DNA from 3 places in the Streptomyces sp. MAR4 CNX-425 genome. Region 3 is predicted to be linked to each of the others. Evidence: riboswitches for the same ligand, from Rfam matches in the RefSeq annotation. Region 3 holds a riboswitch; each other region holds the start of a gene.

Region 1 (9,967 bases), on a different contig from region 3:
GGGCTGGTCGTGGAGATCGAGGGGTACGGCTTCCACGGCGGCCGGGCGGCGCCCCTGGCCGACATCGAGCGCTTCAACGACCTCGGGAGCTGCCCCGACGTGCGGCGCATACTGCGGTTCACCGCCGTCGACGTCTTCAAGCGGCCCCAGCGGATGCTGCACACCATCCAGGCCGTCCTCGGCGAGATCGCCGACGGGGAGAACGTGGGGGTGGGGATGGTTCCCGAGCCTTCCGCCGCCGGGGACATCACCGCGGCCGCTTGAACGGGCGGGGGTCGCTCCCCCGGTTGTCCGCGTCCTGCGGTCTCCCGGGCTCCGGGTGTCGGTCGGCCGTGGCACCGTGACCGCATGGACGCCTATATCCGCAACATCGTGCTCGACTGCGCGGACGCCCGCGAGCTCGCCGACTTCTACACCCGGCTGCTCGGTATGCGGATCATCCGCGAGGACTGGATGGTGATCGCCAAGGACGAGGACAGCTTTCCACGGCTGGCGTTCGAGGAGGTGCCGGGCTACCGCCCGCCGCTCTGGCCCGACCTCGACCGCGCGTACCCCCAGCAGATGCACCTCTGCTTCGGCGTCGACGACTCCGCCGCCGCCGGCGAGCTGGCGCTGCGGCTCGGCGCCACGCGGCTCTCCGAGGAAGGGGGCAGCTGCCCGGTGTTCGCGGATCCGGCGGGGCATCCGTTCTGCCTCTGCGGGCCCGGGGAGTAATCCCGCCCCCGCCTCTCCCGGGAGTGGGCCGGTCTTCCTCTCCGGGCACGGAGCGGGCCCGGGGAGGGATCCGCCTCCCCGGGGGCGGGAGTGCGGTCCTCGCGGGGTGGAAAAGGCCGACGGCCCTGGTGTCGGGGGGTCGGCCACCAGGGCCGCCGGCGGTCTCGGCGCGCGCGCCCGGACGCCACGGGGGAAGGTGCGTACGGGCACGCCGGAGACGTGGGAGGTGGGCTTATGGGGGCTTGCGGTCCGTCGGGCGGCGGGGGGTTCCGTCCCGGCCGGTGGCGGCCGGGGGTCCCGCCGGCGTCAGACCGGGGCGCCGTTGTTGCGCAGCCAGGCCAGCGGGTCTATCGCGTCCCCGCCGCCGGGTCGTACTTCGAGGTGCAGGTGCGGGCCGGTGACGTTGCCGGTGGCGCCTACGCGCCCGATGACGTCGGCGGTCGTCACCTCGCCGGAGGACTGGATGATGGAGGACAGATGGCAGTACCAGATCTCGGTGCCGTCTTCGAGCGTGAGGACGATGCGGTAGCCGTACGAGCCGGCCCAGCCGGCCTCGGTGATGGTGCCGCCGTGCACGGCCTTGACCGGGGTGCCGGTGGAGGCGGCGAAGTCCTGCCCGGTGTGGCCCGCGGCCCACATGTCGCCGGACTCGCCGAAGGTCGAGGTGAGGGTGTAGCTGTCGAGCGGGGAGACGTAGCTGGCGGCGAGCTTCGCGAGGCGCTCGGCCTCCGCCTTGCGGCGGGCCTCCTCCTCGGCCTTGCGGCGGCGCTCCTCCTCCAGGCGACGCTGCCGCTCCTCCTCCGCCGCCTTCGCCTCGGCGGCCTCCTCGGCCGCCTGCTGGGCGGCCTCGGCCTCCGCCGCCGCGCGGGCCGAGGCGTCGGCCTGGGCCTGCTGCTGGTCGGCCTGCTCCAGGATGCGGGCCCGCAGGGCCTCGCCGGAGTCGGCGGCCGGGGTGGCGGTGTCCGAGCCGGAGGTGGCGGCGTAGCTCACCTGGGTGAGCGGCGCCGTGGTGACGACGGCGTCGTCGGTGGCGGGCTCTTCCTCGGTGGGCATCAGTTCGCCGACGCCCGGCAGGCTCTCGGCGTCCGGCAGTTGCGCGCTTATCTCGTTCGCGACGGCGTCGACCTGGTCGGGCATGGATATCGCGACCGGCGGCTTCTCCTGCGCCGTGGCCACGCTGCCCGCGCCGACGGCGGCGAAGACGCCCACGCCCAGGACGGCGCCGCTGCGCGCCATGCTGCCGCCGCGCTGCTTGGCGAGACGCCGGCGGCCGCGGGAGGGAAGGTCGTCCTCGGGAAAGACTTCGTCGACCGGCTCTTCGGCGGCGTAGCCCGGGGGCGCATATCCGTCGGGGGCGGTGCCGCCCGACGCATAGCCGTCGTAGCCGTAATCGTCATAGCCATGGCCGTAGCCAGGCCCAGGCCTGTAGGACGCCACGAAGGCGTACTCCTTTCCTTCCTTCTCGCCTACCGGGTTAGCTGACGGGTTCGGAGCAGGAAGGTCTCCTACGGGTCGCCCCCTGTGGGAGGTTGGCCCGATTCACCCCAAGGTGGTGGTTCCCCGGTTCCCTCGGTGTTTCCGTTGCTGCAGTTGTTCCACGTGCGGGATTCGGCGACGGCGCACGGAGCCGCCTCTTGCGGCGGCAGTGACGACCGCGCTGCGTTACCGCACGCTAGCGGACGTCGGCGTTCGATTCCAAGTCGTTCCCGTTATTCAGTTGTGCTTTGCCGCGGACGATACGGGCATGTACCAGCGGAATCGGACAAGTTGACGCGACGGCTACGCGGGGAGAGGTCCGGTCGTTAGCTGATCGTGCATCAGTTGTTATGCGGAGTGGCGCTGTTTCATTACGGAGCGTGTGCATCGGGAGGGGCGGCCGGAAGCCGGCGGAAGGAGGTGCCCGAGCGGGAGCGGGAGAGGGCGAACAGCGCCATGTCGTCCGCGACGCGCCCGCCGGTGTAGCGGGTCACGTCGTCCAGGAGCGTGTCCAGCAGCGCGTGCGGACCGTCGAAGACGCGGCCGTCCATCCGCGCCAGCGGGTCGTAGAAGACACCGGCGGCGTCCCGGGCCTCCGTCACGCCGTCCGTGTACAGCAGGAGCGACGCGCCCGGCGGGAACGCCACCTCCAGCAGCTCGTCCGGCCACGTGCCCAGGTCGCCCATGCCGAGCGGCAGCGCGTGCTCCCGCGGCTGGAGCAGCCGCGCCGCGCCGTCCGAGCCCAGCAGCAGGGGCGCCGGGTGGCCGCGGTTGAGCAGCCGCAGCGCGCCGCCGTCGCGGTCCGCCTCCGCCAGCACCGCCGTCGTGAACCCCTCCACCCGGTCCACCCCGCTGCGCCCCGTCTCCTCACGCTGAAGCGCCCGCTCCAGCCGCCGCGCGACCCCGTCGAGCCGCGCCTCCTGCTCGGCCGCCTCCCGGAAGCAGCCGACGACCACGGCGACGGACTCCACCGCCTCCAGCCCCTTGCCGCGTACGTCCCCGACGATGCAGCGCACGCCGTACGGGCCCTCCTGGACGGCGTAGAGGTCGCCGCCGATCCGGGCGTCGACGTCGGCAGCCTGGTAGCGGGCGGCGATCCGCAGGCCGCCGAAGCCGTCCGGCGGGTTCGGCAGCAGCGCGCGCTGCGCGGCGACGGCAACGTGGCGGGCGGAGGTGAACCGGCGGTAGTTGCGCTGGATGAGCACGTTCATGCCGATCGCCACGACGCTGAGCACGAGCTGCGACACCATCTGGATGACCGACCCGGAGTGCGTGACGGTGCCGTTGAGGACCTCCAGCATGACGAACACGAACAGCGCGGTGACCGCGACCGTCACGGTGCCGCGCAGGGTGAGCAGCACGGCGGCGACCATCGGGATGCTCTCGAAGACCGGTGACGCCCGCAAACCCTCCGGCGTGAACCCGTAGAACACCGCGGCGGCGACGATGAGCCCGGCCGGCAGCCAGCGCAGCACCGGCCCGACGCGCCGCTCGGCGGTGCCGGTCACCTCGTCGATCCGCGGCCGGGTGTCGCGCGCCGGGGCGCTGCTGCCGACCCGGTAGCCGCGGCCGTCCTTGTACGGCCCGGACCACCGGTTCCGGGCCGTACGAGGACCGCCGCGGCGGTCCGGCCGGCCGCCCCTCCCCGGGCCCCGCGCGCTGCCGCCCTGCTCTCCCGCATCATCCCGCACCGGCGGCACCTGCCCTCTCCAGCGCTGTCCCTCCTGCACGGCCGGCATGCGGGCCTCGCCGTCGTTCCCAGACTCCCGGGTGCCGGGCGGCGGGGCGACCGCACGAGGCCGGGCGGGTGACGGCGGGACCCGGGGAGGCGGGAGGCGGGCGGCGGGAGGTGGGCGGCGGGCGGTGGGCAGCGGGCAGGGGTCGGCTACCGGGGCCGTGGGCCCGTGGGCGTGCAGGCGCAGCACGCGCGGCAGACGCCGTACGCGCCGCACGCGCGGGCGCACCCGGCAGCGGCGGGCGCACCCGGCATCCGCGGGCAGCGCCTCCCGCCCGACGGGCGGGTCGGCTCAGGGCGCGGGCCGGGATGCCGCCGCCCCGGGCACGCCCCGCCGGGGCCGCGCCCGCCGCCCCGCCCCGCCCGCCGCCCCGCCGCCGTCAGGCGAGACGGACCGGGAAGGACGCCAGGTCGTTCTGGGTCAGCACCGGCAGGTTCCGGATCTCCTCCACCGGCACCGCCGCCCGCAGCCCCGGGAACCGCGCGAAGAGCGCCGGCAGCGCCACCCCCGCCTCCAGCCGCGACAGCGCCGCGCCCGGGCAGATGTGCGGGCCGTGCCCGAACGTCATGTGCCGGATCGGCGTCGGCCGCGTCACGTCGAAGGCATCCGCGTCCGTCCCGTGGTGCCCGGCGTCCCGCCCGATCGCGCGGTACGAGATGACGACTCCCTCGCCCTTCTCGATCACCGTGCCGGCGATCTCGATGTCGTCCGTCGCGAACCGCATCAGCAGGTGGGTCACCGGCGGGTCGTAGCGCAGCGCCTCCTCGATCGCCGTTTCCCACGTCACCGTGCCCTCGCGGACCAGGTCGAGCTGCCCGGGGTGCGTCAGCAGCCCGCGCACGGTGGTGAGGAGGAGCGAGATCGTGGTCTCATGCCCGGCCGCGATCATCGACTTCAGGTTGCCGACGACCTCCTCCTCGGTCAGCGGCTCGCCGCCCTCGTCGGCGAGGATCAGCGCGCTCGTCAGGTCGTCGACGGGCTCGGCGGCCTTCTGCCGCACCATGTCCGTGAACACGCGGTCCAGCTCCGCCATCACCGCGAGCCGCTCGTCCTGCGGGGTGAGCATGGAGAAGAACGCCTTCCACAGCCGCATCTGCCGCGGTATCTCCGATTCGGCGACGCCCATCAGCGCGCACACCACCCGCATCGGCAGCGGCTGCGCGAAGACCTCCTTGAGGTCCACCACGCCGTCGCCCGCGGCCGCCGCCGACTCCAGCGCGTCGAGCAGCTCCGCCGTCACCCGCTCGACCACCGGCCGCAGCGCGTCGAGCCGCCGCGGCGTGATGGCCTGGGCCGTCTTGGTACGCAGCCGCCGGTGCTCGGCGCCGTCGACGGTGAACATCGACCGGCCCGGGTCGACCATCCCGATCAGCGGCCACTCGGCGGTGACCGCGCCGGTCTGCCACAGCCGCCAGGCGCCGATGTCCTTGACCAGCCGGGCGTCGGTGAGCAGTTGCCGCGCCTCCGCGTGCCGCGTGACGGTCCACGCGGGCACGCCGAGCAGCTCGATGCGGGTGAGCGGGGCGGCGGCGGACAGCCGCGCGGTCTCGCCCGCGAGGTCGCGTACGAGGGGGTCGATGGCCAGCGGGGCCGTGTCGGCGCCGGCGGCGTGCGGGCAGTTCACGGGTGGCCTCCTGCGGCGCGTACGGGGGTGAAGGTGACCGGCAGGGCGGTCATCCCGCGCAGGAACGGGGACGGCCGCCGCACCAGCGTCCGGGCCGGTACGGACAGGTCCAGGTCGGGCAGCCGGTCGAGGAGCACCTCAAGGCCCGTACGGGCGATGATCTCAGCGATCTCCTGGGCCGGGAAGGGGCACCGGAAGTCGCCGTAGCCGAAGGCGAAGTGGGCGCTGTTGCCGGCCTGCGCCCCCGCGCCGCTGCCTCCGTACCCGCCCCCGTACCCGCCGCCGTGGCCCCCGCCCGTGCCGACGAGGGCCTGCTGGATCTGCGGGTCGTCGTTGGCGGCGGCGAGGCCGAGGAGCAGCAGGTCGCCGGCGCCGACGGGGCATCCGCCGAGCTGGGTGTCGCGCGCGGCCCAGCGGCCGACGAGGATCTGCGTCGGGGTGTCCTCCCACAGCACCTCGTTCATGGCCTGGCCGACGCTGTGCCGCCCGCCGCCGAGGGCGGCGGCGAAGCGGTCGTCGGTGAGCATGAGGCGGATGGAGTTGCCGATCCAGTCGGCGGTGGGCAGGAAGCCGGCGGCGGTGGTGTCCTTGAGGTCGAGCATGACCTCCTCGTCGGTGAAGTGCATGGGGTCGGCCAGCATGCGCGAGGCGACGTCCTGGCCGGGCGCGAGCCGCTTCGCGGCGACCAGCCGGGTCATGTGCCCGACGAAGGTCTCGTACGCCTTGAGCGCCCCGGGCCCGCCGTCCGCCAGCTCGTTGAGCACCTGCGCGAGCTGCCGCCCCTCGGCGTCGGGGAAGCCGATGAGCCGGGCGAGGACGAGGACGGGCAGCGGCACGGCGTAGTCGCCGACGAGTTCGGCGCTGCCGCGGGAGCAGAACGAGTCGATGAGCCGGTCCGCGAGCTGCTCGCAGTGCCGGCGCAGGTCGAAGGGGTCGACGCCCTCCAGCGCGGCGCCGACCATGACGGCGTGCCGGCGGTGGTCGGCGGCGGAGGCGGTGAAGTGGATGGACGGCATGACCTGGCCGACCATCGGCAGCAGCGGCCAGTCGGGCGGGATCTTCTCCCACTGGTTCCACAGCCCGCGGTCCCGGGTGAACAGGTCGGGGTCGGAGGTGACCTGGTGCAGTTCGCGGTAGCCGATGACGAGCCAGGCGGGGATGTCGCCGGGCAGCTCGACGGGGACGACGGGGCCGTGGTCGCGGCGCATCTCGCGGTAGAGGTCGCGCGGGTCGGTGTGGAAGCGGTCGCCGCTGAGGGGTACGGAGCCGGCGTGCGCCGGGCACGCGGCGGGGGGCCCGGCCGGCGCGGCGCCGGGTGCGCCGGCCTCGGCCGGGGTGTCCGGTGCGGCACCGCGCCCGGCCGGGGACGCCCCGGCCGGTGTCCCCGGGGCGTCGCTCCCCTCGCGTGCGGCCTGGTCCTCGGGGGTCGGGGTCATGTCGCGGTCTCCGGTGGGGTGGGGACGGTGGCGGCGGCGAGGCGTTGCAGGTGCTCGACCAGGGCGATGAGGACGCCCTTGCTGGACTCGCGGGACCGCGCGTCGCAGTCGACCAGCGGGACGTGCGGGTCGAGGTCGAGCGCCTCGCGCACCTCGGCGCGGGTGTACGGCGGCCCGCCGAAGTCGTTGCGGGCGACGATGAACGGCGTGCCGTGGTGCTCCAGCCGGTCGATGGAGTACCACGAGTCGGCGAGCCGGCGGTGGTCGACGAGCACGATGGCGCCGAGCGACCCGGAGAACAGCCGGTCCCACAGGAACCAGAACCGCTCCTGGCCCGGGGCCCCGAAGAGGTAGAGCACGGTGCGCTCGTCGAGGCTGATGCGCCCGAAGTCGAACGCGACGGTCGTGGCCGTCTTGCCGGGCACGGCGCTGCGGTCGTCGATGCCGCGGCCGGCGAGGGTCATCGTCTCCTCGGTGTTCAGCGGCCGGATGTCGCTGACGGAGCGGACCATGGTGGTCTTGCCGACGCCGAAGCCGCCGACGATGACGATCTTCAGCCCGTTGTCCGCCGTACGGGCCAGCGGGGCGCGCGCGTCAGAGGTCGCGGAGTCCAACGAGCACCTTCTCCAGAGTCTCGGGATCGGCGAACCGCACGCCGCCGGGGATGCGCGGGGGCGCGTACCGCGGATGGCGCGCGGTGATCCGCTCGGCGGCCAGCAGGTCGGACAGCAGGATCTTGGTGATGCCGACGGGCAGGCCGAGGTCGGCGGACAGCTCGACGACCGCGGTCGGGGTCCGGCAGATGCGCAGGATGGCCGCATGCTCGGACTGCATGCCCGGCCTCGGCTCGCACTCGGCGACCACCAGGGTGACGAGGTCGAACTCGTCGCTGGCGGGCCGGCTGCGCCCCCCTGTCAGGGTGTACAGCCGGTCCGGATCGTCGTCCCGGCCGGCGCGGGTCATTCCGCCGCGACCCCCTCGGCCGCGGGCACGGGCCCGCGGGGCGGCGCGCTGAGGTGGTCGCCGAGCTGCTCGACGAGCTCCAGCATGTTGTGCCCGACGAGCCCGGGGTCTGCGGTCTCCGCGGCGATGACGGCGACGTGGCTGCCGGAGCCGGCCTCGGCGATGAAGAGGATGCCGCCGTAGAACTCGGTCATCGACTGCCGTACGCCGCCGCTGCCGTCGCCGAACTCGACGGAGGCGCCGTGCGACAGGCTCTGGATGCCGGCCGAGATGGCGGCGAGCTGGTCGGCGCTGTCCTCCGACAGCTCGGGGGTGTGGCAGAGCTTGAGCCCGTCGCGGGAGAGGACCAGGGCGTGCCGGGCGCCGGGCGTGCGCTTCAGCAACCCCTCCAGCAGCCAGGTCAGTCCGGTGGCCTCGGCGGGGGATTCGGTCATCGGTTGTCCTCCGAAGGTGAAGCGGCGTTGCGTGCGGGGGGTGCGGCGGAGGAGTCGGGGGCGTCGCCGGACGTGGCGGCGTCGTCGCGCGTGGCCGTGTCGTCGGACGTGGCGGCGTCGCCGGACGTGGCCGTGTCGTCGCGCGGGGCCGCGTCGGCGGCGTCCCGCTCCCGCCCGGTCACCGCGCGCCGGAAGGCGCCGAACCGGGCGGCGGAGCCCGCGGGTTCGAGCTTGCGGTACGAACCGGTGTCCCCGTCGCCCGCGCCCTCACCCGCGCCGTCGTCGCCGCCGCCGCCGTCGCCCGTACCCGCGCCCGCCTCCGGCACGCCGCCCGGGTGCGCCCCCGCCAGGGTGCGCCCGCGCCGCCGCCGCGGCAGCGCGGCCAGCGCGAACGGGTCGTGCCCGGCGTCGTCGGCCGGCAGGTCCGCCCGCCGGTCCGCGTCCTCGCCGGCCGCGACGTCGCGCTGCCGCGGGACCGGCAGCGGCGTGCTGCCGGTGTCCTCCGTGGGCATCGGCAGGCCCGGCCGCCGTACCGGATCACCCGGCCGGGCGCGCGAGATCAGCTCCTGCGGGATCATCAGCACCACGCCCGTGCCCCCGATGGCGGAGGGCCGGAACGAGACGGTGAGCCCGTGCTTCTGCGCCAGGTGCCCGACGACGGGCAGGCCGAGCCGGGTGCCGGTGAGCGTGGACAGGTCGGTGGCGGTGCCCGAGACGGCGCGCTCGGCGCGCCGCTGCGCGGCCTCGCTCATCATCAGCCCGCTGTCCTCGATGGTGACGACGGCGCCGGCCGGCACCTCGGAGACGTAGACGTGCACCTCGGTGGTGGGCGGCGAGAAGTTGCAGGCGTTGTCGAGGAGTTCGGCGAGGGCGTGCATGACGCCCTCGGCGGCGTGGCCGGCGACCGCGGCCTCGGAGACGGCCCGCAGCCGGACCCGCTGGTAGCCGGCGATCCGGCCCATGGCGCCGCGCAGGATGGACTCCATCGCGATCGGCTTCGCCCAGCGGCGGCCCGAACGGGCGCCGCTCAGCACCGCGACGCTGTCGGCGACGCGCCCGGCCTGCGCGGTGCGGTGGTCGAGGTGGAGGAGGTCGCCGAGGACGTCGGCGTCGCCGTGCCGGTGTTCCATCTCGCGCAGGTCGGCGAGCATGCTCGTGGTGATCGCCTGCATCCGGCCGGCGGCGTTGGCGCAGGAGGCCATGGCGGCGGCGCGCCGGTTCTCGCTGCGCCGCGCCTCGTCGGCGACCTGCGTCAGGGCGCGCCGGTACGCCTGGTTGTCCAGTTGCGGGGCGGCGGCGAGCGCTTCGTCCACGGGCGCGCCGGCGGCGATCTTCGACAGCACCTCGGGGACGACGCGGTCGGCGAAGACCGCGGCGGCGCCGGCGGCCGCGGCGGCGCGCTCGTCGGCGCGGGCGGCCTTCGCGCGGTAGCCGGCCGCGGCGGCGACGGCCGCGCACAGCAGGACGGCCGCGGCGCCGCCGCCGTAGACGATCTGCCGGGTGTGGTCCTCGGGTCCCGCGACCGCCGCCGCGAGCACCGCGGCCGCGGTCGCGGGTGCGGTGACGAACAGGGCCCGCAGGGCG
Region 2 (9,967 bases), on a different contig from region 3:
TCGCGGGAGGCGGACGTGGCGACGAAGCGGGTGCGGACCGCGCCCAGCCGCTCGATGATCTCCGCGTACCGGCGGCAGGCGGCGAAGGTGCGCTCCAGCGCCTCGGGCGCCAGCCGGCCCGTGCGGTCCACGCCCTGACCCAGCCGGACGATCTCCATCCGGCGGTCCAGGTCGGTCAGCTCGCCGGCCGCGGGGTCCGCGTCCGCGACGAGCAGGCGGATGGAGTTCGTACCGCAGTCGACGGCTGCTACTCGGGTCATGCCTCGTCCTCCCCGGATGTCTCCCGTGTCACGCACGGGCCCTTCGCCCACCACTCCGGCAGCATCGCCAGCGCCTCGTCGCCCAGCGGGTTCACCCCCGGCCCCGCCGCCAGCGCGTGCGCGACGAGTACGTGCAGGCACTTCACCCGGTCCGGCATGCCGCCCGCGCTGGGGAAGCCGGTCAGCTCGGCGATGGCGTCGCGGCGGGCGACGTAGTCCTCGTGGGCCGCGCGGTACGCGGCCGCCAGCTCCGGGTCGGCCGCGAGCCGGGCGGTCATCTCCTTCATCACGCCGTCCGCCTCCAGGGTGCCGATCGCGGAGTTCGCGCGGGGGCACGTCAGGTAGTACAGCGTCGGGAAGGGGGTGCCGTCCGGCAGCCGGGGGGCGGTCTCCACGACGTCGGGGTTGCCGCAGGGGCAGCGGTGCGCCACGGCGCGCAGGCCGCGGGGGGCGCGGCCCAGCTGGGCGGCCGCGGCGGCGGTGTCCGCGGCGGTGGCGGGGGTGTGCTCGGTGGGGGGCGGGGGCTTGTCCATCTCTCCTCGTTCGGACGGCGGCGGGCGGGTTCGCGTACGGCGCACGCGCCTCAGCGGCGGCCGTCCGCGGCGTCCAGGCCGTCCCACAGGTTGTCGTACCACGGCCGGTCCGCCGCCGATCCCGCCTCGCCGGAGCGGGCGGAGCCGGAGCCGTCGCGCATGAGGTAGCCGGTCTCGCCGGGCAGGACGTAGTGCAGGTGCTCGCGGGCCTGCCGGCGTACGTACTCGGGGTCCCGCCAGCGTGCCTTCTCGTCCCGCAGCTCCTCGACGCGCTTCTCGGCCTGCGCCTTCTCCCGCTCCAGCTCGGCGACCTCGGCCCGCTGGGCGATGTACTGGCGGAGCGGGTACGCGAGCGCCACCACCAGGGAGCAGACGACGAGCGCGAGCACCGCGGCGCGCCCCGTCAGCCGGCTGCGCCGGGCCGGGCGGGTCCGGTAGACGCGCTCGGAGACCCGGCTGACGGCCTGCTCGCCGAGCAGCTTGAGGCGGGTGGTGGTGGAGAAGCGCTCCCTGGCCATGTGCGTCGCGTCCTCCTCCCCGGGATCCCGGGCGCGCCCCGAGCGGCCTGCGGCGGCCGGTCGGCGGCCCCGGTCGCACCCTACGCGGTGCGGCCGGGGCCGGGCGGGTCCGACGCCGATGTCGTACGGATACGGGTACGGGCCGGCCGGCGGCCCGGCGGTCGCCGGGCGGCGGCTCAGCCGTTCTTGTAGCGGGGGAAGGCGCTGCGGCCCGCGTACTCGGCGGCGTCGTCGAGGATCTCCTCGATGCGCAGCAGCTGGTTGTACTTCGCCACCCGCTCGGAGCGGGCCGGGGCGCCGGACTTGATCTGGCCGCAGTTGACGGCGACGACCAGGTCGGCGATGGTGACGTCCTCGGTCTCGCCGGAGCGGTGGGACATCATGCACTTGAAGCCGTTGCGCTGGGCCAGCTCGACGGCGTCCAGGGTCTCGGTCAGCGAGCCGATCTGGTTGACCTTGACCAGCAGCCCGTTCGCCGCGCCCTCGTCGATGCCGCGCTGGAGCCGCTCGGGGTTGGTGACGAAGAGGTCGTCGCCGACGATCTGGACCTTGCCGCCGAGGCGCTCGGTCAGCGCCGTCCAGCCGGCCCAGTCGTCCTCGAACAGCGGGTCCTCCAGGGAGACCAGCGGGTAGTCCGCGACGAGCTGCTCGTAGTACTCCGTCATCTCGGCGGCGGAGCGCTCCTTGCCCTCGAAGACGTACGTGCCGTCCTTGTAGAACTCGGAGGCGGCGACGTCGAGCGCGAGGGCGACGTCCTGGCCGGCGGTGTAGCCGGCCTTCTGGATCGCCTCGATGATCAGGTCCAGCGCGGCCCGGTTGGAGTCGAGGTTCGGCGCGAAGCCGCCCTCGTCGCCGAGGCCGGTGGACAGGCCGCGCTCCTTGAGGACGGCCTTGAGCTGGTGGTAGACCTCGGCGCCGCAGCGTACGGCCTCGGAGAACGACTCGGCGCCGATCGGCGCGATCATGAACTCCTGGATGTCGACGTTGGAGTCGGCGTGGCTGCCGCCGTTGAGGATGTTCATCATCGGCACGGGCAGCACGTGCGCGTTGGGGCCGCCGAGGTAGCGGAAGAGCGGCAGGTCGGAGGCTTCGGAGGCGGCGTGCGCGACGGCGAGTGAGACGCCGAGGATGGCGTTCGCGCCGAGGGAGGACTTGTCGGGGGTGGCGTCCAGGTCGAACATCGCCTGGTCGATGAGGCGCTGCTCGGTCGCGTCGTACCCGACGAGCTCGGGGCCGATCTGCTCGATGACCGCGAGCACGGCCTTCTCCACGCCCTTGCCGCCGTAGCGGTCCTTGTCCCCGTCCCTCAGCTCCACGGCCTCGAAGGCGCCGGTGGAGGCGCCGGACGGGACGGCAGCACGGCCGGTGCTGCCGTCGTCGAGGCCGACCTCGACCTCGACCGTGGGGTTGCCGCGGGAGTCGAGAATCTCGCGGGCTACGACGACGTCGATCGACGGCACGGTGTCTCCTTCGGAGCGATTCGCTACGGGTTCCGCCCTGAGCCTAGCCGCCCGGGGTGACGGGCCCGGCCCGCACCCGGCCGCATTCCGCGGTACGAGACGGTACGGAGCCGGCGCCGGCCGCCGGACGGACGGCGTACGGGCGGCGGGCGGGCGGCGGGCGGCACGGGCGGGCGGCGACGCGCGGCGCGCGGCGTTCGGCGGCGGGCGGTGGCGTACGGCGTGGTCGTCCCGGCCCGCGCACCGGACGGGCCGGGACGGCCGCGCCGTACCGCGCGGGCGGGCCGTCCGGCACGTGCTCCGGGGCGGCGGCCCGCCCGCGCGGGGCGCGGGCCCTACCTCACCTTCAGCTTCTGACCCGGGCGGATCAGGTCGGGGTCCGCGCCGACGACCGACTTGTTCTCCTCGTAGAGCTGCTGCCAGCTGTCCGCGCCGTGCCGGCGGGCGATGTCGTCGAGGGTGTCGCCCTCGCGGACCTCGTAGTAGAAGCCCCGGAAGACGGTGCGGGACTCCGGCTGGGTCTGCTCCTGAGCCTGCTCCTGGGCCTGCTGCTGCGGCTGCTCCGCGGCCTGCTCCTGGGGCGCGGCCGGAGCGAGCTGCCCGGCCGGCGGGCCGCCGGCGGTCAGGCCGGCGCGGGGGCCGCAGTTGGGCCACGCGCCCGGGCCCTGCATGGCCAGCAGCCGCTCGGCCACCGCGATTTGCTGCTCCTTCGTCGCCAGGTCGGCGCGCGGGGCGTAGCCGCCGCCCCCGGCCGCCTCCCAGCTGGACTGGGAGAACTGGACGCCGCCGAAATAGCCGTTCCCGGTATTCGTCGCCCAATTTCCTCCGGACTCGCAGGCGGCCACCCGTTCCCACGTATCGATCGGGGCGGCGGCGGCGTTGTGGGCGCCCAGTACGGGCAGCCCGATGGCGGTTCCGGTGGCGCCCATGAGAACGGCCATGCGGGAGTGCGTGCCCAGGCGGGCCTCGGCGGCGGGGCGGCGGTGCTTACCCGTTCCGGCAGGAAGAAGCATGATGCTCTTTTCTCACCGACGCCTGCGAGGTGAGCTGTCGGGTGCGGGCTGTGAGTGCCCGGCCGTACGTCGAGCGTGCGGCTTGACCCCAAGCCGTCCGGTCCGCCTTCTCGTTGGACCGGATCGGCGCCTACCGTGGGTCCCCCGCTCCTGTCAGCGGTGCTTCATGCACGGATGGCCCGGGTGAACGCCGACAGGATTCGGCGTGAGGCGATCACCGGGGCTCGCGGTGGCGAGCAATGTGACGGTAAGCACATAGGCGTGTGCGATTCAAAGACCTCGGAAAGTTCCGTGCCTGGTTTTCCGCCCGTCAGCTAGCCCGGTCAGCCGATTACGTCAAATATGACTAATCCGTGTGCACTTAGCCGGGGGCCGGGTCAGTTTCCACCCAATTCGAGTTCCTGACCAGGCTTGATGTTGTCGGGGTCGGCGCCGAGCGAGTTCTTGTTTCCGTCATACAACTCGGACCATCCGCCCTCCAGCGAATGCTCCGTGGCGATCTCGGAAAGGGTGTCACCCGGTCGGACGGTATAACTGCCGTCGCCCGCGCCGGATTCGCCGGACCCGCCGTCACCGTCGCGCTCCGCCGGGTCGCCGGGGATCTCGGCGATCCACTCGCGGCCCGGGTCGGGCAGCTCGGTCGCGCCGGGCCCCTGGGAGGCGCCGGGGGTCTCCACGGCCTCGCGCGGCGCCTCGGGGACAGCGGAGCCGTCGGAGCCGTCGGGGGACGGCAGGGCGTCGGACGGGGTCGGGGTGGGCGTCGCGGAGGCGTCCGGGGCGCGGTGGCGGCCGGTGCCCTCCGTGGCCTCGGCGCCGTCGCCGCCCTCGGAGTCCCGGCCGGCCCGGTCGCCGGAGTCCGTGGCGGCCTCGCCGGGGTCCTGGGAGCCGCGGTGCTTGCCGCCGCCGGAGGGCTCCCCGCGGTCGCCGTCGTCCCCGCGGTCCGTGTTCCGGTCGTCGCCCTCGCGCTGGGCGCCGTCCGTGCCGTCCTCGCCGTCCGTGGCCCCGGGGTCGGGGGCAAGCGTGGGCGGGGTGGTGGGCGGCAGCGGAAGGTGGGCGCCGGGGTCGACCTCCGGCTCCGCCTCGTCGGCCGCCAGCCCGGCGTCGGCGGCGCACTCCGGCCACGCCCGGTCGGCGCCCATGCCGTCGAGGATGCGCTCGGCGACGGTGATCTGCTGCGCCCGGCTGGCGAAGTCGGGCTGCGAGGCGAACTCCTCGCCGCCGTACTCCTGCCACATGTCCATGGTCAACTGCAGGCCGCCGTAGTACCCGTTGCCCTCGTCGGCGCTCCACAGCCCGCCGCTCTCGCACTCGGCGACCCGGTCCCACGTGCCGGCGTCGGCGGCACTCGCGCCGCTCGCGCCCAGCAGCGGCAGGGCGATGCCCGCCCCGGTCGCGCCGGCGGCGACGACGAACGCGGGGGCCTGGCGGGGACGTCGGTGGCGTCCGTTACCCGAGCGCATGCGAGTGCCTTTCGTTCCCTGTGTGTTCGAGCCAGTGGCCGAACTTAATACCGAAGTACCCCCGATCACAAGTTGATCGCCTGATAGTCACGCCCAGATCACAGAGGATGGCCGAAGCGTGCCGGGTCGGCCCCCGGTACGGTCGGGGCGTGACCACCGCGCCCGTCCCCGAGCTGTTCGGCTGGGAGTTCGCCGCCGACCCCTACCCCGCGTACGACCGGCTGCGCGCGCACGCCCCCGTGCGCCGGACGACGCTCCCCAGCGGCGTCGAGGCGTGGCTCGTGACCCGCTACGCCGACGCCCGCCGGGCGCTCGCGGACCCGCGGCTGTCGAAGAACCCGGTACACCACGCGGACGACGCGGCGGCGAAGAGCAAGACGGGCATTCCGGGCGAGCGCAGCGCGGGTCTCATGACGCACCTGCTGAACATCGACCCGCCCGACCACACCCGGCTGCGCCGGCTGGTGTCGAAGGCGTTCACGCCGCGGCGCGTGGCGGCGTTCGCGCCGCGGGTCCAGGAGCTGACGGACGGCCTGATCGACGGGTTCGCCGGCCGCGGCAGCGCCGACCTCATCCACGAGTTCGCCTTCCCGCTGCCGATCTACGCCATCTGCGACCTGCTCGGCATCCCCCGCGAGGACCAGGACGACCTTCGCGACTGGGCGGGCATGATGATCCGGCACGGCCGGGGGCCGCGCGGCGGCGTCGCCCGCGCGGTGAAGAAGATCCGCGCCTATCTCGCGCAGCTGATCCACCGCAAGCGGCGCGGCGACGGCGACGACCTGGTCTCCGCGCTGATCCGCGCCTCCGACCACGGCGAGCAGCTCACCGAGGAGGAGGTGGTGGCGATGTGTTTCGTGCTGCTCTTCGCGGGCTTCGAGACCACCATCAACCTCATCGGGAACGGCACCCACGCGCTGCTGCGCCACCCCGCGCAGCGGGCCGCGTTGCAGGACGCCCTCACCCGCGGCGACCGCGGGCTGCTGGAGACCGGCGTGGAGGAGCTGCTGCGGTTCGACGGGCCGGTGGAGATGGCCACGTGGCGGTACGCGACCGAGGCGCTGGAGATCGGCGGCGTGGCCGTCGCGGAGGGCGACCCCGTCCTCGTCGTCCTCGCCGCGGCGGACCGCGACCCGGCCCGGTTCGACGCCCCCGCCACCCTCGACCTCGCCCGCCGGGACAACCCGCACCTGGGCTACGGGCACGGCATCCACTACTGCCTCGGCGCCCCGCTGGCCCGGCTGGAGGGGCAGACGGCGCTGGCGGCGCTGCTGACCCGGCTGCCGGACCTGCGGCTGGGCGAGGACGCCGGCGAGCTGCGCTGGCGCGGCGGGCTGATCATGCGGGGGCTGCGGACGCTGCCGGTGGAGTTCACGCCGCGGTGACCGGGCGGCGGGCGCGGGCCGCCGGGGGCGGGAGCCGCCGGGGAGGGGGCGGGAGGCCGGGACCGGGAGCGGGGAACGACCGAGCCGGGAAGGGCGGAGCCGGGAGGCCGCCGCGGGGCCCGGGAGGCCCCGGGGAGCCCGGGAGACCCCGGGGAGCCCGGGAGGCACCGGGGAGCACGGGAGGCACCGGGGGGCCCGGGGGCACGGGGCCCCCGGGGGGGCACGCCGCGGCCCGAGGTTCAGCGGCCCTCCGCGCCCTCGCCGTCCTCTCCGTGGTCCCCGCCGTCGCCACCCGGCTCCGTCCTCGGCTCCGTCGTCGGCTCCGTCGTCGGCTCCGCCGCTTCCGCCTCCGCGGCGCGGATCGCCTCCCGGTACGTACGCGCCGCCGCCCGCAGCGCCGTCTCCGGGTCGACGCCGGCGGCCTCGGCCCGTAGCGCCAGGGCGAGCAGTTCGGTGCCGAAGCCGTCCGCGGGCGGGTCCGGCACGGCCAGGCCCGCCGTGCGGGCGCGGCCCGCCAGCTTCGCCACCAGCGACAGCGCGGGCTGGGCCGGCGGGACGCCGTCCGTCACCGACGTGCGCCTCTTCTCCACGGCCTTCTCGCGCAGCCAGTGCGCCTTGACGTCCGCCGGGGTCTCGGCCACCGCGTCGCCGAAGACGTGCGGGTGGCGGCGGACCAGCTTCTCCACGAGGGTGCCCGCCACGTCGTCCACCGAGAACGGCGCGTCGGGGTCCTCCTCGGCGATCCGCGCGTGGAAGACGACCTGCAAGAGCACGTCTCCCAGCTCCTCGCGGACCGCCTCCGCGTCCCCCGACTCGATCGCCTCGACCAGCTCGTACGCCTCCTCCAGGCCGTACTTCACCAGCCCCTCGCCCGTCTGCCCGCCGCTCCAGGGGCAGTCGCGCCTGATCCGGTCCATCACCTGCACCACGTCGATCAGCCGGGCGCCCGGCAGGTCGTACGAACCGGGCAGCAGCTCCAGCGACGGCATCTCCGTCCGCCCCGACCCGGCCAGCCGCGCCAGGCCGTCCGTCAGCCGCGGCTCGCCGTCCGCCGCGGCGACCACGACGACGGTGGCGCCCGCGGCACAGGCTTCGGTCAGCTCGCGGGCGTCGGGCTCGGCGTTCTCCACGGCGACGCCCGCCTCGCGCAGGTACGGCAGCTGCGGGTGCGCCGCGTCGGCGCACAGCACGCGGTCGGCGCCGCGCAGCGCCTCCCACGCGGGCCAGGACAGCAGCCCGGGGGCGATGCGGTGGGTGGTGGTCAACAGGACGATGCGGCCGGTCACGTCCCCGACCGTAACCGACGCCGCCGACAGTCCCGTACCGGCACCCGTACCGGCACTGGTCGCGGGCACCGGCACCGGCGTCTCACCGGCGCCACCGCGCGGCGCGCCGCGCGCTCACCCCTGCGGCGCGACGCCGCCCTCCGCGGTGGCGCTGACCTGCTTGATCCACGGGGTGTCGGCCTGCGACAGCCGCACCTGCTCGTTGTCCCACTTGCCGTACCGCGGGCTGACGTCGATGCCCAGGTCGTCCGACGCCTCGATGAGCAGCCGGCCGAGCCGGGCCTGCCCCTCCTGCGACTGCGGGTCGATGCCCAGCTTCTCCACCAGCCCCGCCACCATGAGCTGCTGCTCGTAGTGCTTGTCGAGCGCCTCGGGGGCGAGGCTGTACTGCTGGAGGTACATCTCCTCCAGCCGCTTCTCGCCGCCAACCGAGGCCGCCTCGGCCCGCTTGGTGCGCTGCACCTCGCCGCGGGGGACGGAGACGCCGTGGTTCTCCGCGGCCTGCTCGATGACCCGGCCCTGGAGCATCGAGTTCAGGGTGTCCACGCTGAGGTCGCCGCTCTGGTCGATCAGCTGGTCGGCCTGGGGGCTGGCGTTCTGCGCGGCGCGGACGTCGGCGACCCGGTTCTGCAGCTGCGAGACGGTGATGCGCTCGTCGTCGCCGAGCACGGCCGCGGCTCCCGCGCGCGGTTCGCTGCCGCACGAGCTGAGCAGCGGCACGGCCACGACGATCGCGGCGACGGTTACGGCGAGCGCGGTCCTGCGCATGGCGGCCTCCTGGGCTGCTTTTCTGCGGCGGCGTGCCACTTCGTGATACGGATCACGATCTTACGCGGGGGGCGCCCGGCGCCACCACTGCCCCGCCTCGACTTCTCTGTTCGGCCGTCATTCACGTTCCGTACACCGCGGCACAAGAAGGTTCGGCAGTGACCGTATCCGACGCGCCGACGCGGCCGGCAGCCGCCTCCGACTCCGCCGCCCCGCCGCGGGACGCCGCCCCGGCCCGGCGGCCCGGCCACCGCTACGACGTCGACCTCATCCGCCTGCTGTGCGCCTGCGGCGTCATCCTGGGGCACACCGGCTCGGAGTTCATCAACGCGGTCGGCCGCCGGGAGGCGAACGGCGCCGCCGCGTACTGGGCCGGCATGACCGCCGACGCGCTCAGCCGCTTCGCCGTCCCGATGTACTTCGCCATCGCCGGCTGGGCCGTCCTCGCCGGCGCCCCGCCGCGCGACGGCCGGCGGCTCGCGCGGCGCATGGTGCGGATCGTCGTCCCCATGGGCGTGTGGACGGCCGTCTACCTGCTGTGGGGGAAACTGCGGGACACGAACGAGGATCCGGTGCGGGACCTGGCGGTGGACGCGGCGTTCGCGACCGTACGCCCCGCGTACCACCTGTGGTACCTGTACGCCTACGTCCCCGTCGTCCTCCTCCTCGGCTTCGTCGTCCTGCTGCGCGCCGGCCGGCGCCCGTGGTGGCTCGGCGCGGTGCTCCTCGGCTTCGCGCTCGGCCCCGGCCTGCTGGCCGACGCGGGCCGGGCGGCCGGCTGGGCGACGCCGTCGTTCGGCTGGGGGTTCGGCGTCTACTCGCTCGTGTACGCGGCCGGGGGCGCCCTGCTGTTCTCGCTGAGCCCGCGGCGGAGCGGGCCGGGCGGCCGGGCGCTGTGGGCGGCCGTGGCGACGGCGGCGGCGGCCGGTGTGCTCGTCTACCAGACGCAGGTGAGCTACGTGATCCCCAACGCCCACCTGCTCGTCGCCGCGTTCACCGGCGCGGTTCTGCTGGCGCTGACGCGGGTGCGGGTGCCGGAGCGGTGGCGCCCGCGGGTGAAGCGCGCCGCGGGGGCCGCGTTCGGGGCGTACCTCGTTCACCTGATGGTGATCCAGGCGCTCGCCGAGCCGGTGGTGTCGGCGGATGCGGGCGCCGCGGAGGCGGTGGCGCTGACCGCGGGGATCTGGGCGGCGAGCGTGGTGCTGTCGTTCGGCGCGGCGCTGCTGTGGCAACGGCTGGGGCTGCGGCGGCTGCTGGGGTAGGGGGCGGGCGCGGGCGTACGGG
Region 3 (9,967 bases):
CCACCGCGGAACTGCCGTACCACGACCACGACTTCGCCACCGGCGAGTCCGGCGCGGCCTTCGACTGCGCCGAGCCGGTGAACACCTCGCCGCACAACACCGGCCGCACCGAGCTGCCGCCGGTGGAGCAGCCGGAGGTCTGGTACTCCTACGGCCAGTCCGCCGAGTTCCCGGGCCTGGGCACCGGCGGCATCGCCCCGATGGCAGGCCCGGCGTACGACCACGACTGGCTGACCACGCTGTTCAACCGCGACGTGGCCTGGCCCCGGTACTACGACGGGACGCCGCTGTTCGCCGAGTGGTCCCGCGACTACATCAGGGAGTTCCGGCTCGACCGCTCCGGCGCCGTGGAAGCGGTCAACCCGGTCGCCCAGGGGGTCGCCGAGCCTCCCGTCGACAACCCCATGGACATGGAGTTCGGCCCGGACGGCGCCCTGTACGTCCTGGAGTACGGCGACGGCTACTTCTCGGAGAACCCGGACGCGCAGCTCTCCCGCATCGACTACATCGGCCGCACCGGCAACCACGCGCCGCGGGTGGAGCTGGCCGCCTCGCCGGTCAAGGGCCTCGCGCCGCTGACGGTCGAGTTCTCCGCCGACGGCACCGCCGACCCCGACGGGGACCGGGTGCGCTACGCCTGGGACTTCGACGGCGACGGCAGGACCGACTCCACCGAGATGAACACCTCGCACACGTACGAGGAGGACGGCACCTTCAAGGCGTCCCTGAAGGTCACCGACCGCAAGGGCCGCTCCGCGTACCGGGACGTCGACGTCACCGTCGGCGACCAGGCGCCCGAGGTGACGCTGGTCAAGCCGGCCGACGGCCAGGAGTTCCACTTCGGCGACGCGGTGGAGTTCGAGGTCACCGTGGCCGACGAGGCCGAGGTGGACTGCGCCAGGGTCCAGGTGCACTACATCGTCGGCCACGACACGCACGGCCACCCGCAGAGCACCACCACGGGCTGCACCGGCACCGTCCAGACCGAGCCCATCTCGGGCCACGACCCCTCCGAGGGCGACATCACCGGCGTGTTCGTCGCCGAGTACACCGACCCGGGCGGCCTTGTCGGCAGCGACCGGGCCGTCATGAAGGCCGCCGGCTGAGCCTCCGGCACGGCGCGGGGTGGCGTGCGCGCGCGTACGCCACCCCGCGGTTCCCGCCACGTCCACACCGACTACGCAGGAGAGACACCGCATGAGCAAGCCCAGCCTGCACCGCCGTGGATTCCTCCGGGCCGCCGCCGGCACGGCGGCCGGCGCCGCCGTCGCCGCGGGCGCCGGGGCCCTCGCCGCCCCCGCCGCCGCCCACGGGCACGGCCGCGGCGGCCTGATCCCCCGGGGCCGCATCGGCCTCCAGCTCTACAGCGTCCGCGACCAGATCCAGCAGCGCGGCTTCACCCCGGTGCTGACGGAGCTGGCCGCGATCGGCTACAAGCACATCGAGTTCGCCGGCTACAGCTCGCCGGCGGAGCCGGACATGACCGTCCCGAAGCTGCGTACGCTCCTCGACGACCTCGGCCTGCGGGCCGGCGGCGCCCACGTCGGGCTCAACGCGCTGCTCAACGCGGACACCCGCGAGCGGGAGTTCGAGAACGCCGTCGCGCTCGGCATGGACTACGTCGGCACCGCCAGCGACTTCCCCGGCCGCACGGCGGCGGAGATCCAGGCCGGCGCCGACCGCTTCAACGAGTCCGGGGAGGCGGCCCGCCGCCACGGGCTGAAGATCTACCAGCACAACCACACCAACGAGTTCGGCCCGGTCGCCGACCGGCCCGGCGTGCGCCGCCACGACCTGTTCCTCGACAGCACCGACCCCCGGTACGTCTTCCTGGAGCTGGACATCCTCTGGGCGTTCGGCGCCTCGCTGCGCTTCCGCGACGAGCTCGGCGAGTTCGACCCGCTGGACTACGTCAACGCCGCCCCGGGGCGCTACATCGCCTTCCACGTCAAGGACGGCGTGCGGGACCCGGAGCTGACGAACCAGTACCGCGACGTCGTCTTCGGCCGGGGTGAGCTGGACTTCCGCCGGTTCTTCAGCGGGCTGCGGGCGCCCGGGCTGCCGCTGTACCTCTGGGAGCAGGACCGCGGCCCGCAGGAGCCGCAGGGCTCCATCTGGGCGGCCGAGGCGAGCTACGACGCGATGGCGGCCCTGCGCGGCCGGGACTGCTGAACGGGTCCGCAACAGCGCGCGCTCCGGTGCCCCGGCCCGCCCCCGCGGCGGCCGGGGCACCGGGCGTGCGCGGCCCTCGGCGGACCGGCCGTGGGCACCTCCCCCGCAACCGAGTCGAGGAGGTGCCCGGCGGCCGGTCCGCCGCGGGTGGTCAGGCGGCGTCGCTGCGTCCGCCGGCCGCGCCGGCGACATCGCAGGACCAGGCGGGCTCGGTCCCGGTGCGCCGGCAGAGCAGCAGGTACAGCGGGATCGGCGGGGTGTACGGAACCCCGTCGGCCGGGCGGTGCACCAGCCGGGGCACGGCGGCCGCCCCGCCCGGACCCGCCGCCGCGAGGGAGACCGCGGCCCCCGGGGCGTAGTCGACGGCCGGCGGCCAGAACAGGCCGAGGTCGGAGCCGCCCGGCACGATCCACCACCACCGGCCGCCGTAGGCGAAGACGCAGCCGACGCGGGGCAGCCGGGCCGTCACGTCGTATCCGAGGCGCTCCGGCACGCCCACGGCGTCGCAGCCGAGCGCGGCGGCGCCCGCGCCCGGTACGGCCAGCCGGAGCCGGCCGCCGGGCCCGGTGCGCCTCATCCGGCCGCCCGTTCGACGACCGCCCGGCCGGCCACCGCGTCGGCCCCCGATGTCTCCGGCGCACCGGCCGTCCGGGTGCTCGGTGCGGCGGCCCCCCCGGCCGCCGGCACCTCGCGCCGCAGCTGCGCCCAGACCACCAGGCCCGGGCCGGGACGGGCGTCGTACGCCCCCCAGCTGCTGCTCACCGCGGTGACGAGCAGGAGCCCCCGACCCTGCTCGTCCGCGCACGACCGCTGCACCCGCAGGCTTCCCGGCTCGGCACCCTGGTCGGTGACGGCCAGCCGCAGGCTGTCGGCGCTGCAGCGCAGCTCGCACCCTATGCGCCGACTCCCCGTATGCAGCAGTGCGTTGGTCACCAGCTCCGAGAGGACGAGGGTGGCGCTGTCGCCCACCTCGTCCTCCACCCCCCAGCGGAGCAGCTGTTCGCGGGCCAGCCGGCGGGCGACCGCAACGGCCTCCGCCCGACCGGGCACCTCGAACCTGCTCCGCGCCGCATCCGCCCCCGAACGGGCCCCCGGCACGCCGGGGTCCTGTGTCACGACCCCCGAACGATGCAGCTGTGTGGACTGGCTCACGTCCCAAACTATGGTCCCGCCGCGGCCACTTGGCAACCCCCACTCTGAATTTTTCAGAGTTGCCCCTGCACTGTGTGCAGAAAGCTCTGCTCGTGGCACACTGCTTGAGGCATTCGGACAGGGAGGTATGGCGTGAGCGAACCGCGGTCCGCGCCGACCGTGGGGCAGGTCGTTCTCGGCAAACGACTGCAGGAGCTGCGCGAGCACGCCGGGCTGAAGCGGGAGGAAGCGGCCCGGGTCCTGCGCGTCGCGCCGGCCACGGTCCGCCGGATGGAGACCGCCGAGGTCACGCTCAAGGTCCCCTACGTGCAGCTGCTGCTGCAGACGTACGGCATCGGCCAGGAAGAGGTCGACGCCTTCGTCGCGCTCACCGAGGAGGCCAACGAGCCCGGCTGGTGGCAGCGCTTCCACGACATCCTCCCCGACTGGTTCAGCATGTACGTGAGCCTGGAGGGCGCGGCGTCGCTCATCAGGTCGTACGAGCCGCACTTCGTGCCCGGCCTGATGCAGACCGAGGACTACGCGCGGCACGTGCTGAAGATCGGCTCCCTGGGCCGGGTGGGGCCCGCGGAGATCGAGCGGCACGTCGCGCTGCGCATGGAGCGCCAGGAGCTGCTCACCCGCGAGAACGCGCCGCGGTTCTGGGCGATCGTGGACGAGACGGTGCTGCGCCGCCCGGTGGGCGACGGCGCGGTCATGCGCGCGCAGGTCGACCGGCTCCTCGACGTCGCCGCGCTGCCCAACGTCACGTTGCAGATGGCCGAGTTCCGCACCGGGCACCACCCGGGCACGTACAGCCCCTTCGTCCTCTTCCGGTTCGCCGTTCCGGAGCTGCCGGACATGATCTACACCGAGTACCTCACCGGCGCCGTCTACCTCGACGGCCGGCAGGAGGTGGCCTCACACCTCGCCGCCCTGGACCACATGGCGGCCCAGGCGGCGACGGCGAAACGCACGAAGGAGATCCTCCGGGACTTCCGCAAGGAGCTGTGAATGAAACGCATCTACAACGGCATGCCCGCCGCGGACCTCGGCGCCGAAGGCTGGCGCAAGCCGTGGAGCGGCGGCAACGGCGGCAACTGCGTCGAGGCCATGAGGCTGCGCGACGGCCGGATAGCGGTACGGCACTCCGCCGACCCGGACGGCCCCGCCCTGATCTACACCCCGGGCGAGATGGACGCCTTCATCGAGGGCGCCAAGGCCGGCGACGCCGACTTCCTGCTCTCCCGGAGCCCGGAATGACCCACCCCGGCGCACCTGCCGCGCACCCGCGGCGGCGGCGCCACCCGGTCCACTCGCCGGTCGCGACGGACGGCGAGCCCGACCCGGCGAACGGGGGTGTGGCCCGCGCCCGTTGACGGGGGCCACCGGCCGGGAGCACAGAGAGGGAGGGGACGCCCGGGGGGCGTCCCCTCCCTCCACGCGTGCCCTGCCGTCCACGCGCGCGGGCGCGGGCGCGCGATGGAATTCCAGAAATCATGAACCGTGGGTGCACGAAACGCTGCCTTCCGCGACGCAAGGGCGTACGGTATGCCCCCGATGGCCCTCATCAGCCACTCGGGGAGGCCTGCGATGAGCGTGTCACCACCCCCGTCCAGCGGCGCTGCCGGCGCCGGACGGGCGGTCCGGGTCGGGGTGCTGCTGCCCAGAATGCCCGAGGAGCCCGCCTCCTGGCTGGCGGAGTGCGCGGCGTACGACTCCGCCGGCGCGGACGCGCTGTGGCTGGACGGCGGTCCGGACCCGGCGCACGACGTCCTGGCGCTCGCCGCCGCCCTGGCCGGCGCCACCGACCGGGCGAGGCTCGTCGTCGCCCTGCCCGACAGCGTGCCGCAGGCCGCGTGGCTGGCCCGGGCGCTGGCCACCGTGGTGCTGCTGAGCGAGCGCCGGCTGGCACTGGCGGCCGACTCCCGGCGGTGCGCGGAACTCGTCGCCGTCGCCCCCTCGGTGCCCGCCTTCCGCCGGCTGGCGCCCGCGGGGCCGGGGTACGAGGAGCCGGACGGCGGGCGCTGGACCCCGGCGGCGGCGCCGGCCGGGCCGGATGCCTGGCGGGCCGCGCTGGCCGGGGCCGCGCAGCGCGGGGTGCGCGGTCTCGTCGTACCGGCGGGGCCGCCGCTGCTGGAGGCGCTGCGCCGCGGCGGCGGTGTCGAACGTCACAGGCGCCCCATCCGTCCCACGCGTGCGCGCGTAGCCACGGAGCGTCAGAGTAGGCGTGGATCCTCGTGATCCTCTTGTGATCTGCCGTTCGATCTCCTAGTGTCCGAGACGTTCGCAGACGCGAGCACCGCGCTCCGGTACGCCGAATCCTGCCCGTCGGAGCCCGGAACCGTCGTCCCCACAGCCGTTCGGGCAGGAGCGGGGGAACCACTTCTCCGTCGGCCGGAGACACGGTGGCAACCGCACCGGACTCCCCGACTCGGGGTGAAGCCGCATCGCACGACGCGGCCGGGCAACTCCAGCCCGAACCCGACAGCTCACTTCGCAGGCGTCGGAGAAAGAGCGAGCCACCATGGCCGGAACCGGCACCCGGCGCGCGCCCAAGTCGCGCTCCAGCCGCCGCTATGCCGCCGCCGCGGGCGTGGGCATAGCCCTGCCCGTCGCCGGCGGAGTCGCGGCGACCGCCGCGCACGCCTACACGGTCGAGAAGGGCGACACCCTCTCGGAGATCGCCGAGGACAACGGATTCGGGGCCGACTGGCAGCGGCTCTACGAGGCCAACAAGGCGGCGGTCGGCGACAACCCGCACCTGATCCTCCCGGGCCAGGAACTCGACCTCGACGGGAAGAAGCAGGCCGCCGACAAGCCGACCGAGGCCGACCGGACCGCCGCCGAGACCGAGAAGAAGCAGCGGTACGTCACGCACACCGTCGGCGCGAACGACACGCTGTCCAAGATCGCCGCGAAGTACGACGTGCCCGGCGGCTGGCAGCGCGTCTACGTCGACAACGAGAAGGCGATCGGCGACAACCCGGCCGCGCTGACGGTCGGCACCGAGCTGCGCGTCGACACCGAGGGCGGCGAGGTCGACCGGTCGATCGACCCGAACGGCTCGTCCTCCGCCGGGAGTTCGGGCGGCTCCGGCGGCGCCACCGAGGCGTCGCAGGCGAGCGTGCCGACCACCGAGTCCGGCATCCAGGCCGCGGCCCGGGAGATCGTGCCCGCCGACCAGTTCACCTGCTTCAGCAACATCGTGGAGCGGGAGAGCGGCTGGGACCACACCGCGACGAACCCCAGCTCCGGCGCCTACGGCCTGATGCAGGCCCTGCCGGGCTCGAAGATGGCCTCGCACGGCGACGACTGGCAGACCAACCCGGTCACCCAGCTGGAGTGGGGCCTGGACTACATGAACGACCGCTACGGCAGCCCGTGCGGCGCCTGGGAGTTCTGGCAGGCCAACAACTGGTACTGACCCCCCGGGCCGGACGGCCCGCCGGAGTGCCGAAGCCGCCCCGTCGCGCGGATGCGTCCGCGCGGCGGGGCGCACGCGTGGGTACGGGACCGCGGAACCGCCCCGCGCCGGCCGCCCGTCAGCCCGCCGCCGGGCCCGGCTCCTGCTCCGGCGCCGCGGTCAGCTCGGCGAGGTCGTGCGCCGCCTGCGCGAGCAGCCCGCGCATCGCCGTCTCGGCGGCGTCCGGGTCCTCGGCCCGTACCGCGTCGAGCACCGCGCGGTGGCTCGGCACCGGGTCCCCGGGATGGTGCCCGGGGCCGTGCACCAGCCGGTCGCGGGCGGCCAGGCCGGTGGCGATGACCAGGTCCATGCGCTCCAGCAGCTCGTTGTGCGAGGCGGCCAGCAGCGCGCGGTGGAACGCCAGGTCCGCCGCGACGGCCGCGGCGGAGGCGGCGGCCCCGTCCCGCGCCTCGGCCATCGCCGCGAGCGCCGCGTCCAGCGCCGCCAGGTCCGCGGCGGTGCGCCGCACCGCCGCCAGCCGCACGGCCGCCGGCTCGACGATGCCGCGCACCTCGTCCAGGTCCCGCAGCAGCGGCGAGGCGGCCCGCGCGGCGGCACCGTCGCCCTGCTCCCGCCCGGCGGTCTCGAAGCGCCAGCGCAGCACGTCGGCGTCGAGGAGGTTCCAGTCGGAGCGCGGCCGGACGAACGTGCCGCGCTTCTGCCGGGCGTCCACCATGCCCTTGGCGGCCAGCACCTTCAGCGACTCGCGCAGCGCGGTGAGGCTGACGCCCAGCTCGGCCTGCACGGCGGCGAGGTCGAGGGTGGCGCCCTCGGCTATCTCGCCGCTGAGGACGCGGTGCGCGAGGGCCTCCACCGTCTGGCCGTGCACTCCGCGGCGGGCGTAACCCGACATGGCCGCTTGCTCCTCCCTGTGTCGCTGCTCCGGCGCGCCCCGGCGGGCCCCCGCCCGTTCCGCCTTCAGGCCGATGACTTTACGACGCTCCAGCCGCCGTCCACGACCAGGCTGGCGCCGGTGACGTAGGACGCCTCGGGCGAGGCGAGGAAGGCGACCGCGGCGGCCACCTCCTCCGGCGCGCCCAGCCGGCCGGCGGCGGTCTGCGCCGCGCTGGCCCGGCGGTCCTCCTCGGGGACGCGGTCCCACAGCCGGGTGAGCACGGGGCCGGGCAGCACGGTGTTCACCCGTACCGACGGGCCGTACTCGACGGCGAGTTGGCCGCCGAGCGACAGCAGCCCGCCCTTGGCGGCGGCGTACGCGGGATGGCCCGGGATGCCGTGCGTGGCGTGCACGGACGAGACCAGCACCACGGCTCCGGGGGCGTCCGGCTGCGCGCGCAGGCCGGGCAGGCAGGCGCGGAAGCCGAGGAACGCGGCCGTGAGGCCGACGTCGACCTGGCGCCGCCAGGAGCCGGGCGAGGTCTCGTGCGCGGGGGCGACGTCGACGGCGACGGCGTTGGAGACCAGGACGCCGACGGGCCCGAACGCGCCGGCCGCGGCCGTGATCCGCGCCCAGCCCTCCTCCCCCGCCACGTCCGCGGTGACCGCGGCGGCGGTGCCGCCCGCGGCGGTGATCTCCGCGGCGACGGCCTCGGCCCGGTCGCCGTCGATGTCGGCGACGACGACGGCGCCGCCCTCGGCGGCGAGCCGCCGGGCGACGGCCGCGCCGATGCCGGCGGCGGCGCCGGTGACGACGGCGGTCCGGCCGGCGTAGCGGCCGAGTTGCGGGGGTCCGGCTGCTGTCACGAGTTCACGCTCCGGGTATTGACGGATCTGCCACGGCGCTTCTACGTTGCCCGCACGTTAATTCGTAAATTACGAAATCAGCAAGAGGGGCGGAGGAAGCACACGTGAGGCGCATCCACTTCGGCGGCGACTACAACCCCGAGCACTGGCCGGAGGAGGTCAGGGCCGAGGACATCCGGCTGATGAAGGAGGCCGGAGTCTCCATGGTGACAGCCGGGATCTTCTCCTGGGCGCTGGTCGAACCGCGCCCGGGAGAGTACGACTTCGACTGGTTCGGCCGCGTGCTGGACGACCTGCACGCCGCCGGCGTGCGCGTCTGCCTGGCGACCATGACCGCCTCCCCGCCGCCCTGGCTCTCCGAGCGGCACCCGGAGATCCTGCCCCAGGGCCCCGACGGCGTCCGCAAGTGGCCCGGCTCCCGGCAGCACTACTGCCCCTCCAGCCCGGTCTACCGGGAGCACGCCGTCCGCCTGGTCACCGAACTCGCCACCCGCTACGGCACCCACCCCGCCCTGGACAGCTGGCACATCGGCAACGAGTACGGCTGCTCCAACCCGCGCTGCTACTGCGACGTCTCCGCCGCCGACTTCCGCCGCTGGCTCCAGGAGCGCTACGGCACCGTCGAGGCGCTCAACACCGCCTGGGCCACCACCTTCTGGTCGCAGCGCTACGACACCTTCGCCCAGGTCCTCCCGCCGCGCACCACCCCCACCCACCCCAACCCGGCCCAGGAGCTGGACTTCGCCCGCTTCTGCGACGACGCCCTGCTGCAGTGCTACCTCGCCGAGAAGGAGGCGCTGCGCCGCATCACCCCCGACGTGCCCGTCACCACCAACCACCTGCCGCTGCACAAGGCCGTCGACGCGTTCTCCTGGGCCGCGCACGAGGACGTCACCGCGCTGGACTTCTACCAGGACCCGTACGACCCGGAGACCCACCTCACCGCGGGCCTGGCCTTCGACCTGACCCGCTCCGCGGGCGGCGGGCAGCCGTGGATGCTGATGGAGCAGGCGCCCAGCGCGGTCAACTGGCGGCGCCGCAACAGCCCCAAGCCGTTCGGGTCGATGCGGCTGTGGAGCTGGCAGGCGGTCGCGCAGGGCGCGGACGCGGTGCTGTACTTCCAGTGGCGCGCGACCCCGGGCGGCGCCGAGAAGTTCCACTCGGCGATGGTGCCGCACGCCGGCACCGACACCCGGATCTTCCGCGAGGTGCGCGAGCTGGGCCGGGAGCTGGGCGCCGTCCCGCAGCTCGCCGGCTCGCGCGCGCGGCCGGACGTGGCCCTGCTCGCCGACTGGAACAGCTGGTGGGCGCTGGAGCAGGGCTCGCACCCGTCGGCGGACCTGGACTTCACCGAGACGCTGCGCCGGCACTACAAGCCGCTGTTCGAGGCGGGCGTGCCGTGCGACGTCGTGCCGCCGGACCGCGACCTGTCGGCTTACCGGCTGGTGGTCGTGCCGAACCTGTACCTGATGAGCGAGGAGACGGGCAGGCGGCTGA

The links. Region 3 has a riboswitch for cyclic di-AMP ahead of ACHZ99_RS28640 (LysM peptidoglycan-binding domain-containing protein). Riboswitches for the same ligand answer to the same signal wherever they lie in the genome.
Region 1: another riboswitch for cyclic di-AMP. It lies ahead of ACHZ99_RS10885 (M23 family metallopeptidase); the one in region 3 lies ahead of ACHZ99_RS28640 (LysM peptidoglycan-binding domain-containing protein).
Region 2: another riboswitch for cyclic di-AMP. It lies ahead of ACHZ99_RS31470 (transglycosylase family protein); the one in region 3 lies ahead of ACHZ99_RS28640 (LysM peptidoglycan-binding domain-containing protein).

Annotation. Positions count from the first base shown of each region.
Region 1 is NZ_JBMDLF010000003.1:265,954-275,920, forward strand. It holds gene ACHZ99_RS10875 (hypothetical protein) at 1-264, shown strand, start outside; gene ACHZ99_RS10880 (VOC family protein) at 349-714, shown strand; gene ACHZ99_RS10885 (M23 family metallopeptidase) at 1,021-2,151, opposite strand; cyclic di-AMP (ydaO/yuaA leader) riboswitch at 2,163-2,338, opposite strand; gene ACHZ99_RS10890 (PP2C family protein-serine/threonine phosphatase) at 2,562-3,890, opposite strand; gene ACHZ99_RS10895 (cytochrome P450 family protein) at 4,306-5,550, opposite strand; gene ACHZ99_RS10900 (cytochrome P450) at 5,547-6,986, opposite strand; gene ACHZ99_RS10905 (GTP-binding protein) at 6,983-7,600, opposite strand; gene ACHZ99_RS10910 (DUF742 domain-containing protein) at 7,581-7,949, opposite strand; gene ACHZ99_RS10915 (roadblock/LC7 domain-containing protein) at 7,946-8,383, opposite strand; gene ACHZ99_RS10920 (ATP-binding protein) at 8,380-9,967, opposite strand, start outside.
Region 2 is NZ_JBMDLF010000016.1:31,184-41,150, forward strand. It holds gene ACHZ99_RS31450 (exopolyphosphatase) at 1-260, opposite strand, end outside; gene ACHZ99_RS31455 (DUF501 domain-containing protein) at 257-793, opposite strand; gene ACHZ99_RS31460 (FtsB family cell division protein) at 844-1,311, opposite strand; gene eno (phosphopyruvate hydratase) at 1,488-2,771, opposite strand; gene ACHZ99_RS31470 (transglycosylase family protein) at 3,107-3,712, opposite strand; cyclic di-AMP (ydaO/yuaA leader) riboswitch at 3,789-4,000, opposite strand; gene ACHZ99_RS31475 (transglycosylase family protein) at 4,162-5,244, opposite strand; gene ACHZ99_RS31480 (cytochrome P450 family protein) at 5,352-6,629, shown strand; gene ACHZ99_RS31485 (nucleoside triphosphate pyrophosphohydrolase) at 6,869-7,945, opposite strand; gene ACHZ99_RS31490 (SurA N-terminal domain-containing protein) at 8,030-8,683, opposite strand; gene ACHZ99_RS31495 (acyltransferase) at 8,842-9,945, shown strand.
Region 3 is NZ_JBMDLF010000012.1:141,452-151,418, reverse strand. It holds gene ACHZ99_RS28675 (PQQ-dependent sugar dehydrogenase) at 1-1,106, shown strand, start outside; gene ACHZ99_RS28670 (sugar phosphate isomerase/epimerase family protein) at 1,198-2,172, shown strand; gene ACHZ99_RS28665 (hypothetical protein) at 2,324-2,749, opposite strand; gene ACHZ99_RS28660 (ATP-binding protein) at 2,746-3,324, opposite strand; gene ACHZ99_RS28655 (helix-turn-helix domain-containing protein) at 3,457-4,317, shown strand; gene ACHZ99_RS28650 (DUF397 domain-containing protein) at 4,318-4,566, shown strand; gene ACHZ99_RS28645 (hypothetical protein) at 4,897-5,547, shown strand; cyclic di-AMP (ydaO/yuaA leader) riboswitch at 5,651-5,824, shown strand; gene ACHZ99_RS28640 (LysM peptidoglycan-binding domain-containing protein) at 5,831-6,730, shown strand; gene ACHZ99_RS28635 (FadR/GntR family transcriptional regulator) at 6,849-7,622, opposite strand; gene ACHZ99_RS28630 (SDR family NAD(P)-dependent oxidoreductase) at 7,688-8,470, opposite strand; gene ACHZ99_RS28625 (beta-galactosidase) at 8,575-9,967, shown strand, end outside.